DNA from 2 places in the Achromobacter sp. GW823-FHT04E03 genome. Region 2 is predicted to be linked to the other one. Evidence: riboswitches for the same ligand, from Rfam matches in the RefSeq annotation. Region 2 holds a riboswitch; the other holds the start of a gene.

Region 1 (5,946 bases), 220 kb from region 2:
GTCTTCATGGCGCAAGAGCGCAGACCCGGAGGCCACGTTGCAGACCTTCTTGACCGGGCAGCCCATGTTGATGTCGATGATCCGGGCGCCCTTGCTGGCGTTGAACACCGCCGCCTCCGCCATCATGGCAGGGTCGGCGCCGGCGATCTGCACCGAAATGGGGGCGATCTCGCCGTCATGGTTCAGGCGGCGGGAGGTTTTGACGCTATCCCACAGCTTGGGGTTGCTCGCGGCCATTTCCGAAACGGCATAGCCCGCCCCCAGCTTCTTGCAAAGCTGGCGGAAAGGACGGTCCGTCACGCCCGCCATGGGCGCGACCAGCACGTTGTTGGGAAGGGTCCATTGACCTATGCGCATGCTCACATTTTAACCGGCTCGTTCGCGCCCTCTTTGTCACCTGGAGAACAATTCGTAACAAAGGAAGGCGAAAGCAGACAACCGCCCCCATTATCGGGGGCGGATAGGAAGAGTTCAGGCGCGGAAACCTTGCAGCAGATGCTGCGCCAGCGGCGCGCGCAGCGGAGAGGCCAGATCCATCCCCAATAAGGCCAGACCACAGGCGTGCTCCACCGGCGCCAGGCCGGTCGAGAAGATGCGGGGCATCAGATCGGTCAGGCCGGCGGTGATGAAGCGGTCCACGTGGCGCGCTCCGGCGAATTCCGCCAGGGCGGAGCCGGGATTGACCTCCGGGTGAGCCAGCCAGCCGGCCAGCGTCTGGGCCAGGCGGGCTGCGTCGCGCAGGCCCAGGTTCAGGCCCTGGCCTGCGACCGGATGCAGGGTTTGCGCGGCATTGCCGATGGCCGCCACGCGGCCGTGCACCTGGGCGCGGCGGGCGCTGAGCGCCAGCGGAAAGACATGCCGGGGCGCCTGGCTGGAAAGCCGTCCCAGGCGGTCGCCGAAGGCGACGGACAGCGCCCGCGAAAACGCGGCATTATCCAGTGCCGCCAGTTCGGCCGCGCGCTCGGGCGCGCTGCACCAGACCACCGAATAGGCGTCCGGGGTCTGCGGATGCGGCAGCAGCGCCAGCGGGCCCTCGGCGGTGAAGCGCTCCCAGGCCCAGCCGCGGCGGGGCAGGGTGGCGTGCGCCGTGGTCAGCACCGCGTGCTGGTCGTAGTCGCGGCGCACGTCGACCGCGCCCGCGCCGTCGGATTGCACCGCCACCCGGCACAGCAGCGTCGTGTCGCCTTGTTCGATGCGCACGCCGTCCGCGTCCTGCATGCCGATCCGGGCGGGCGGGCCCGGCAGCACGGTGACGCCGCAGGCGGCCACGCATTCGTCCAGCTTGGCATGCAGGCCGGAATAGGCGACCACGCTGCCCAGTTGCGGCACGCCGAAATCGGTGTTCTGGATCAGCGTCCGGCCCAGCCGGCCGCGTTGCGACACATGGATGTTGCGGATGTCGGCCGAGCGTTCGGGCCAGGCATGCAGCGACTCCAGCAGCACCCGACTGCCGTGGTTCATGGCCAGCACGCGGGGATCCGTGGCGGGCGCCGCCACCGACGGCGCGACCGGGGCGGGCGCGCTGGCGGCAAGCAGCGCGATGCGCGCGGGGTCGGGCGCCACGCGCGCCAGCATCAGGGCCAGCACGCGGCCCACCGGGCCCGCGCCTAGAATCGCTATGTCGAAGGCGGATGAAGTCATGCCCGGATTTTAACCGTCCACTACAATCCGCAGCAGCCGGCGCGTCTTGGCGCCGTGGTCCTCTTTCCGGTCGATCGACATGACGCAGCTACAGGCCTCATCCCCGTTGTCCGCAGCTTCCGCCCGCCGCCCGCGCGGCAAGGTCGCGGTCGGGCTGCTGGCCTGCCTGTTCGGGGCGGTGGGGGTGCATTGGTGGTATCTGGGGCGCCGCCACGCCTGGCTGGTGACCGCGTACACGCTGATCAGCCTGTTCTGTGCCGTCAGCTTCTACCCTGTCTGGTACGACAACCCCGCCTTCTTCCTGGTGTTCATACCCATGGTCGACGGGTTCATCGAGAGCGCGGTGTTCTCGTTGATGCCGGACGAGAAATTCGACCGCCTCTACAACGACGGATTGGGCCGGCCGACCCAGACCGGCTGGGGGCCGGTGCTGGTTGCGATCCTGGCCTGCCTGGTCGGCGCCATCGTGTCCATGTTCGCCATCGCCATGGTGGTGGTCTACACCTGGATCGCCATGGGCTGGCTCGACGGCTACGTCTTTTAGCGCGGCTCTGGCGCGCCGCCAGCCTACTCGCGCATCAGCGCTTCGATCTCGCCGGCCTGCACCGGCACGCCGCGGGTGATGAGTTCACAGCCTTCGTCCGTGACCAGCGCGTCGTCTTCGGTGCGGATGCCGATGTTCCAGTAGGCCTCGGGCACGTCGTCAGCGGGCCGCACGTAGATGCCGGGCTCGATCGTCAGCATCATTCCCGGTTCCAGCTTGCGCCAGGGGCGTTCGGCGCCGTGGGCCGGGCCGGGCTGGCGGTAGTCGCCCACGTCGTGCACGTCCAGGCCCAGCCAGTGGCCGGTGCGGTGCATGTAGAAGCGGCTGTAGTCGCCGGATTCCAGCACCCCGTCCAGCGAGCCTTTCAAGAGTTTCAGGTCCAGCATGCCCTGCGCCAGCACGCGCAGGGCGGCCTGATGGCCGTCGTTGAAGCTGCGGCCGGGCGCCGTGGCCTGGGCGGCGGCATCCTGCGCGGCCACCGTCAGGTCGTACAGCGCGCGCTGCGGACCGCTGTAGCGGCCGTTCACCGGGAACGTCCGGGTGATGTCGCTGGCGTAGCTGTCGACCTCGCAGCCTGCGTCGATCAGCACCAGGTCGCCGTCGCGCAACACGGCTTCGCCGGCCGGGTAGTGCAGCACGCAGGCATTGGCGCCGGCGGCCACGATGCTGTTGTAGGCCACCGATTGCGCGCCGTGGCGGCGGAACTCGTACAGCAGTTCGGCCTCGATCTCGTACTCCCGCATGCCGGCGCGGGCGACGCGCATGGCGCGCACGTGGGCGCCGGCGGAGATCTTGGCCGCGCGCCGCATGGCCGCGATTTCCGTGGCGTCCTTGATCAGCCGCATCTCGGCCAGCAGCGGCCGGATGTCCTGTTGGCGCGAAGGCGGCGCATGGCCGCCGCGGCCGGCCTCGCGCGCCGCGGCCAGCCAGCGGTGCAGGCGCCCGTCGCTGCGCTTGTCGCCCGCCAGTGGAGCGTACAAGGTGGCATGGTCCTGCAGCAGCGCAGGCATCAGTTCGTCCAGCGCATCGAGCGGATGGGCGTCGTCGAAGCCGAAATGCGCGGCAGCCGCCTCGGGGCCGAAGCGCTTGCCCTCCCATATTTCATGTTCGATGTGGCGGGGGCGGCAGAAGAGCACGGCGCGGTCGGTCGCACCGGCGGTCAGTACCAGCCAGGCGCCGGGTTCGGTGAAGCCGGTCAGGTAGAAGAAGTCGCTGTCGTGCCGGTATGGATATTCCGCGTCGCGGTTGCGCGTGGCTTCCGGGGCGGTCGCCAGTATGGCGATGCCGCCGCCCTCCGCGCGCATCTGCGCCATCAGGCGTTGGCGCCGCGCGGCGTAAGGGGCGATGTCGTCGGGAGGCAGGCTCATGGCGGACTGGGGCGCGAACCCCGGCAGGGTGAGGATGCCGTTTACTTTACCTGCCATCCCCTGCTTGCGACAGCCCGCAAGGGGCGCACTGAATTCGCTGGACCGCGCAGGCCAAGCTGCTACAATCGCCGCTCTGTCATTGGGGAGTAGCCATCCTTTGTCCCCACAAAGGAGCTAGCGTCAACAGACTTGGTGGTTCAGCGCTGCGCAGCAGCCGCTAGAACTCCATGGCGCTAGTAGCGGTATCCATGCACGGCGGCACCCGCCGCATGGATCAGCCAGGCGAGACCTTTGGCCGCGTTGCGTTCACCCCAGCCGGGCGAGCCGCGACGTCGCGCCAATTGGTTTCTGCTCGTCCGGCTCGCCCATATGTTTCTCACCCTGTTCCTGTTTTTCCTGTCAGCGGCAGTGATCTACTTCGCCTGCGAGTTCTTCGTGAACGGCGTCGAATGGGTCGGCCATCGCTTCCAGCTTGGCGCCACCGCCACCGGCACCGTGCTGGCCGCGTTCGGTACGGCCTTGCCGGAAAGTGCCGTGACCTTCATGGCTGTCGTGTTTGGCGAAACCCCCGAGCAAAAAGACATAGGCGTCGGCGCGGCCATGGGCGGCCCGCTGGTGCTGGCGACGCTGGCGTATGCGGTGGTTGGCCTGGCTCTGTGGCGCTCGCGCCGCGGGCGGGCCACGCAGGCGGACTGTATCAACGCGGACCAGCGCCGGTTGGCCCGCGACCAGGCCTGGTTCATGGGCATCTTCATCTTCAAGGTGGGCCTGGGCCTGCTGGCCTTTGCCTGGAAGCCCTGGTTGGGCATCCTGTTCCTGGCCACGTACGGCCTTTACGTCAAGCGCGAGCTCAGCAACGACGAGGAGAGCCTGGACAGCGAGGACCTCGAACCGCTGAAGCTGCGCCCGCGCGACGAGGATCCGAGCATGTTCTGGGCAGTCACGCAGACGGTGCTGGCCCTGGTCGTGATCGCCGGGGCATCGCATGTGTTCGTGAACCAGATCGAGTTGCTGGGCGTGGCGATGGGCGCATCGCCTCATGTGGCCGCGCTGTTGCTGGCGCCGGTGGCGACCGAGCTGCCGGAAATCATGAACGCGCTGATCTGGGTGCGCCAGGGCAAGGAACGGCTGGCGCTGGCCAATATTTCGGGCGCCATGATGATTCAGGCGACCATCCCAAGCGCGCTGGGTATCTTCATGACGCCCTGGCTGTTGGACGGTCCCCTGCTCGCGGCAGGCCTGTTCACGATGCTGTCGATCGGCCTGCTGTGGCTCCGTTTCCGCCGCTCGGCCATGAGCGTGCCGGCGTTGTCGGCCGTGGGGGGCCTGTATGCCGTGTTCGCAGCCTATCTGGGCTGGCATTTCTACGTCTGACGGCGTTTGGTGCGCGGGGCTTGGGGCCCCGCGCTTTTTTCCGCATTCAGGCTCGATTTAGCGCCAAAAGCCTTGTCCATAAGTGGAAACCCGCGTAAAATTTTGCCCGTTATCCATCCCAGGAGCAGTCTTCGTGAATACCGATTCCGGCGAAAGTTGTCGATCTTGCATCGACGTCGCTGTTTAACAGGTCCACGCAGAACTCCGTCTGCCGCAGCCTGTTGAACAGGTTGCGGTTGTATCCCAAGCTCCAGGCGCAAGCCAGGGCAATCGCGCAAGCCAGCGGCTTGCCGGGAAACTCCCCAACATAAACCGCCAGAACCGCCGCTTCAGCCGCAGCGTCAGCGTTCGCGCACGTTTTTCTCGTGCCTGTCCGCCAAGCGCAGCGCGCATGCGCGCGTATTCGCGATCACGCTCCCCATTCTTGCAATGGAGGTCGTTATGCGTTTCTTCGACTTGTTCCTACGCCGCGCCGGCGTGGACCGCGCCACCGCCCTGGGCCGCCGCCGCGGCACTTCGCGCCTGACGGTCATCTGTCCGCGCGACGAGCTGGGCGCCTTGCGCAAGCAGATCTGCCTGGACTTCAGCGCCGCCGGCCTGGACGTCTCGCAAGTGCAGATCGACCAGGGCCGGGATCCTGGCATGGCATCCGCCTGCATCACCGTCAATTGCCCCCCGGAGCTGCGGGGCGAACTGATGTCGCAGGCGCGCCGCCTGAGCGCCAATCCCGCCGTGCGCCACGTGCATTTCGGCACCCAGACCACGACGCCGGCCGCGCAGGCCGCGCTGGCCTGAAGCCGTCCTTTCTTCCACAGGAGAGATCATGCCCAGTGCCTTAGACCCCGAGCCTCGATTGCGCCCAGTGCGCGGCGCCGGCATGCCTGTCTGACCTGTCTCCTCGCTGCGAGCCGACAGGCAGGATAGTCATCCTGGCCCGTACGGAGTCCGCAGCCAAGAATCACCGGCCTGGCCCACGTCGCGTGCGCCTCTGCCGCCGGCACCGATTCCTCCGCTAGCTCC
Region 2 (5,946 bases):
CAACACGAACAGCCATTGCCAGCCGGGGTGTCCGCCGACCAGATGGAATCGTTCCATGATCCAGCCCGACAGCGGGTTGCCGATAAGGCCGGCCACCGGTATGCCGGCCTGGAAGATCGCCGTCATCTTGGCGCGGCGGCGGTTGGGAAACCAATAGGTCAGGTAAAGGATCACGCCAGGGTAGAACCCGGCCTCGGCCACGCCCAGCAGAAAGCGCACCGTGTAGAACTGCCAGGGCGCGGTGACGAAGGCCATGATGCCGGACAGGATGCCCCAGGAGATCATGATCCGCGCGATCCACAGGCGCGCGCCCACGCGGTGCATGATCAGGTTGCTGGGCACCTCGAACAACATGTAGCCGATGAAGAACAATCCTGCGCCCAGGCCATAGGCAGCCTCACTGAACTGCAGGTCGGCCAGCATGTTCAGCTTGGCGATGCCGATGTTGATGCGGTCCAGGTACGCGACCACATAGCAGAGCATCAGAAAGGGAATGAACCGCAGCGCGACCTTTCTGTAGGTCGCGTCCTCAAAGGCTTGCTGGTCCGGGCGCGCTGCGCGGCCGGCGGGGAGGGTTGCACTTCCGCTCACGGGTTTTCTCCTTGGTATGTCGTTTTTTGGGTGCTGCGGCTTATGCCGCGCGGCGCTGGCTGAGTTGCCTGGCGTGCTCCTGGAAGCCGCGCAGCGCTTCGGGGGGCACCAGCGAACCGCCGGTGGCCCAGATGACATGAGTGGCTGCGGACATATCGATGCCCGACGCATAGACCTGCCCTGCGGCAGAGTCCAGCCAGCCAGGCCCCGAGACCGCGGCCGCGGCCGACGGCTCGACTTCGACGCCCAGGGTGTCTTTCAGCGCCAGCAGGTTCAGGTAGAGCTCGTCATCCGACACGGTGAAGACGCCGCCTAGCTGGGGCCTCATCAGCGACGCCACCAGTTCGGAAGCCTGGCCCACGGCCAGGCCATCGGCCTCGGTGCGGTTGTCCAGGCCGATGTCGTAGACCGACACGGGGGAATCCGCGCCCGATGCCAGCTGCACCAGAAAACACGGCGACGCGACGGGTTCGGCGAAGAAGCAATGCACGTTGGGGCCGAACAGCGCCTTCAGGCCATGGCTGATGCCGCCCGGCGCGCCGCCGACGCCGCAGGGGATGTACACGAACAGAGGGTGCGCCGCATCGACCACGCGCCCTGCTTCAGCCAGTTGCCGCGCCAGTCCGCGGGCCGCTGCGGCATAGCCGAAGAACAGCAGCTCGGATTGCTCATCGTCGACGAAATGGCTGCGGGGCGCGGCCAGCGCCTGCGCCCGCCCGGCCGCGACGGCCTCGGCATAGTCGCCGGCATGCTCCACCACGCGCACGCCACGTTTGCGCAAGCGGTCCTTCTTCCATTCCTTGGCATCGGCGGACATATGCACCACGGCATCGAATCCCAGCGCGGCGGCCATGACGCCGATGCTCATGCCCAGGTTGCCGGTGCTGCCCACGGTCACGGCATACTGGCTGAACAAGGCGCGAGCCTGCGGCGTCGCCATGATGCGCCTGTCCGTCGCCTCATCCTTGAGCAGGCCGTGCTCCAACGCGATCGACTCGGCAATGGCCAGCACTTCGTGAAAGCCGCCGCGCGCCTTGATGGACCCGGCGACTGGCAGTTCATCATCGCGCTTGAGATACCAGCTGCCCGACACCTCCCCGGCGCCCAGCGCCTGCTGCAAGGCTTTGGCGGGCATCAGCCGGGACTCGATATGCCCGCCCGCAGCGGCAAGCTCGGGAAACAGCGCGGCCAGCAGCGGCGCGCAACGCGCCAGGCGGTTTTCGGCCTCATCGATCAGGGCCAGGGACGGCGCGGAGCCGGGCAAGAGCCCTCCCCTAGCCGGGTTGAGCCATAGCAAAGGCGTTCTTGATTGAAGATTTTCTAATAGCTGAGGATCGAAATTGGCGGTCATCATGGACTTGCGGGTTGATGGTTCGGCGCAAATCGTAGATTCCGAAGGCATGCAAGAATAGCGATCATTTCTAATTCAGCCATTAGTTTGACTTATGTCTGCCCATTTCGACTCGACACTCCTGGGAGCCCTGCGGTGTTTTGACATGGCCGGCCGCCATCTCAGCTTCACCAGGGCGGCGTCGGCCATGAACCTCACGCAAAGCGCGGTGAGCCAGCAGATCCGGCAGTTGGAAGACCGCCTGGGCTACCTGTTGTTTGTCCGCCAGCAACGCGGCCTGAAGTTCACGCCCAAGGGCGAATCGCTGTACACGACGGTCAGCCGTGCGCTTGGCGACATTCAGCAGGAAATCGAGCGGCTGGGCTTGCCGGCGTCCGCGCTGCAGGTCAATTGCCTGCCGTCGTTCGCGCTGCAATGGCTGATGCCGCGCCTGACGGAATTCCATCGCCTACAGCCGGAGGTATCAGTCCGGTTGAAGGCGGAGTTCCAACTGCTGGACCGCAAGCTGATGGAGGAAGAAGACATAGACCTCGCCATCCGCTATGACCCGGCGCACTACAGCCATTTACAGGCGGACGCCTTGCTGGACGAGTATCTGCTCGTGGTCGCAACGCCCGAATACCTGGCCGCGCACCCCGCGTTTCGCACCGGCAAATCGCTCGACGGCGTCGAGTTCCTGCACGACGCCTCTCCTTGGGTCGGCGCCGCGGAGTTCATCGAGTGGCGCACCTGGATGCAAGCGCATCGGCCGGGGTGGATCCGCCACCTGGACGGGCCGCAGTTCAATCTGGCCAGCCTGGCCATTGGCGCCGCGCTGAATCACCAGGGCGTGGCTATCGGGCGCAGCGCGATGGTCTACGACGAACTGCGCAGCGGACGGTTGGTAGACGTGTTCGGCAAGCACGTGCCCGCGCCGGCGCGCTATGTGCTGCTGTCGCGCCGGCCTGAAGAGCGGCGCACCCGGATCTTTTCCGAGTGGTTGAAATCCGAGTGCCGCAACTTCGACAGCGCGCGTTCGGCCTTGATCGGGGGTACTCGCGGATAAGCATCATCCGCGAAGCCGACGAGCGCCACCTTCCCGTGCGGCGTCAAGCCGCTGCGGCGCTCAGATGCTCATAAAGTATTGCCGCGCCTATACCGATCAGCGCGACTCCACCCAGGATCTCGGCCCGCTTCCCGGCGACGCTGCCCAGCACGCGTCCGAGCATCACGCCTATCGTCACCATCAGCGTCGTGGCCAAGCCGATGGCGATGGCCGCCACCACGATGTTCACATCCACGAACGCCAGGCCCACGCCGACCGCCATGGCGTCGATGCTGGTGGCCAGGCCCGTAGCCGCCAGCAGCCAGAAGGAATGCCGGGTGACGGGCGCGGCGTCCTCGTCCTCTTCCTTGAGGCCGTTGCGTATCATCAGCAAACCCAGAATACAGAGCATCGCGAACGCGATCCAATGGTCCCAGGCGACCACATACTTTGCCGCGACCGAGCCCAGTCCCCAACCTATCACCGGCGTGATGGCTTCGATCACGCCGAAGATCAGCCCTGTGCGCAGGGCCTCCGGAAATCGGGGCTTGTAGAGCGCGGCGCCTTTGCTGATGGCCGCGGCGAACGCGTCCGTGGACATGGCGAACGCGAGAACGATGATGGCGATGGGATTCATTGGAGTGGGGATCCTGCTGGGCGGAAACGGCACGGATCCTCCGCGCCGCCCGGCATCGCGCGAAAAATCCGTGGTCTCGCCAAGCATGGATGCCGCTTGCGCCATGGCCGAGGAAGCCAAGAATGTTGACGCAAGCCCCTGCGGAACTGGCCGCAGGGAGGCTACTCCCCAAAGAGTGAAACCAGTCTAGCAGAGCCTGCTGACCGGCGTGTTACAGCGCTATTCCCCGCGTATTCCCGCCTTCGCGATCACCTCTTTCCAGCCCTTGGCCTCCCTGTCCACCCATGCCTGTGCCCGCGCCTTGCCTGCGAACGGCCCGCGCATGCCCAGCACGGCCATGCTCTGCTGGAACTCCGGCATGGCGTAGACCTTGGCCAGCGCGTCTTCCCAGACCTGCGCGACCTCCTTGGGCGTGCCCTTGGGCGCCATGACCAGGAAGGCGAACGACACGTCATAGTCTTTCAAGCCAGCCACGCCCGACTGCGCCGCCGTGGGGACTTCAGGCAGGTCGGCGTCGCGTTCCTTGCCCGACACCGCCAAGGCCTTCAGCTTGCCTGCCCGTACATGCGGCAGGACGCCGGGCGTGGCAAGAAAGGCGGCCTGTATCTGATCGCCCAGCAGCGCGTTCACGGCAGGCGCGTTGCCGCGATATGGCACATGCGCGACTTCCATGCCAGCCGCGAGACGGAGCTTTTCGAAGGCCAGGTTGCCGGGACTGCCGTAGCCGGCTGAGGCATAGGTGATGCGATTGGCCTTGGCGTAGCGCAGGAATTCGTCCAGCGTATTGATGCCGAGTTCGGGGCGCACCGCCAGCGCCAGGCCGAAGGAGCCGGCCAGGCTCAGCGGTTCCAGCCGCTGGGTGACGTCCTTGTCCAAGCCCTTGAAAATGTATGGGTTGACGGTCATGAGCGTGTCCAGCGTCATCAGCAGCGTGTAGCCGTCGGGCGCGGCCTGGGCCACGGACTGGGCGCCGATGTTGCCGGACGCGCCGGAGCGGTTTTCGACGACGATGGTCTGGCCCAGGATCTTGCCGGCATGCTGCGCGATGGCGCGGGCTTCCAGGTCCAGCGGGCCCGCGGGCGGGAAGTTGACGATGAGGCGCACGGGACGCGACGGATAGTCGGACGCCACCGCGACCGAGGTTGCGGCCACGAGCAGCGCCGTACAGAGCAACAAGGACTTGATCATGCTTTTCTCCTGGATGGCGCCAACCCGCAGGCAGGCGCCGTGGCGGCGGAATCAGGCGATGGCGGTGGGATGCGGGCTGGTCTCGGCGTGCCGGATCATGCTGCGCGACAGTTCCAGCAGCAGTTCTGCGCGCAACGCGCCGGCGGCGGGGTCGTCCCACAGGTTGCGCAGTTCGTGGGGGTCTTCTTGTAGATCGTAGAGTTCGCCCCAGGCGGCATCGGCATAGACGCTGAGCCTGTGGCGCGGCGTCTGCAAGGTACGCATGCGGGTGCGGCCGGGAAAGCCGAACATGGTGCGCTGGCCCTCTTCCTCGATCAGCACCGCGTCGCGCACGCGCTCGGTCTCGCCCGACATGAGCGGCAGCAACGATGCGCCCTGCATGCCGTTGTAGGCAGGCAGGCCCGCGCGCGCCAGCACGGTAGCGGGGATGTCGGCGGTGGAACACAGTGCCTGGCTGCGCGCAGCGGCGGGCGCCGCCTGCGGATCGCGCCAGATGAAGGGCGTGCGGATCAGGCTCTGATAATGGATCGGCCCCTTGAGCAGCAGTTGGTGGTCGCCGAAGTAGTCGCCATGATCGCTGGTGAAGATGACGATGGTGTTGTGGTCCAGCCCGGTCGCGCGCAGCGCCCGCATGACGCGGCCGATGGTGGCGTCGATATGGCTGATGGAGCCGTAGTTCAGCGCGATGGCCTCGCGCGCCTCGCGCTCGGTGCAGGCAAAGATGGCGGGCGTGTGCTTGACGGCCTTGCCCTGATTGCGCTGCTGGTGCATCCAGGCTACGTGAGGCGGCGGCTGGTGGCCCGGCGCGGCGCTGGCGTGGAACGACTCGGGCAGGGTCACGTCTTCCGGGCGGTACATGTCCCAGTACTTGCCGTGAGGCGTGAAAGGATGATGCGGATCGGGAAACGAGCACTGGATGAAGAAGGGCTTGCCGTTGGCCGCGTTGTCGCGCAACTGCGCGATGGTCTGGTCGCCGATGTAGGCGGTGGTGGAGCATTCTTCCGGCACGCGGGTGCGCCAGGCCTGATGATGCTCTGTCAGCACATAGCCGGGCGCGGGCAGGGCATGCTCGGGCCCCCACAGGCGCCGCGCCTCGGGATGTTCGCGGGCCAGCCAGCGCTCGTAATGGCCCCAGACCTGGTCGCCGTGATCCAC

The links. Region 2 has a riboswitch for manganese ahead of mntP (manganese efflux pump MntP). Riboswitches for the same ligand answer to the same signal wherever they lie in the genome.
Region 1: another riboswitch for manganese. It lies ahead of AC1RHV_RS24030 (sodium:calcium antiporter); the one in region 2 lies ahead of mntP (manganese efflux pump MntP).

Annotation. Positions count from the first base shown of each region.
Region 1 covers NZ_JBXAIJ010000003.1:949,839-955,784, reverse strand. Annotated here, with positions in the region: gene dusB (tRNA dihydrouridine synthase DusB) at 1-357, opposite strand, end outside; gene AC1RHV_RS24045 (UbiH/UbiF/VisC/COQ6 family ubiquinone biosynthesis hydroxylase) at 472-1,641, opposite strand; gene AC1RHV_RS24040 (TM2 domain-containing protein) at 1,721-2,185, shown strand; gene AC1RHV_RS24035 (aminopeptidase P N-terminal domain-containing protein) at 2,209-3,552, opposite strand; yybP-ykoY riboswitch at 3,681-3,869, shown strand; gene AC1RHV_RS24030 (sodium:calcium antiporter) at 3,922-4,926, shown strand; gene AC1RHV_RS24025 (hypothetical protein) at 5,368-5,721, shown strand.
Region 2 covers NZ_JBXAIJ010000003.1:734,650-740,595, forward strand. Annotated here, with positions in the region: gene AC1RHV_RS22955 (MFS transporter) at 1-591, opposite strand, end outside; gene dsdA (D-serine ammonia-lyase) at 632-1,945, opposite strand; gene AC1RHV_RS22965 (LysR substrate-binding domain-containing protein) at 2,037-2,987, shown strand; gene mntP (manganese efflux pump MntP) at 3,031-3,603, opposite strand; yybP-ykoY riboswitch at 3,610-3,789, opposite strand; gene AC1RHV_RS22975 (Bug family tripartite tricarboxylate transporter substrate binding protein) at 3,823-4,791, opposite strand; gene AC1RHV_RS22980 (sulfatase family protein) at 4,843-5,946, opposite strand, start outside.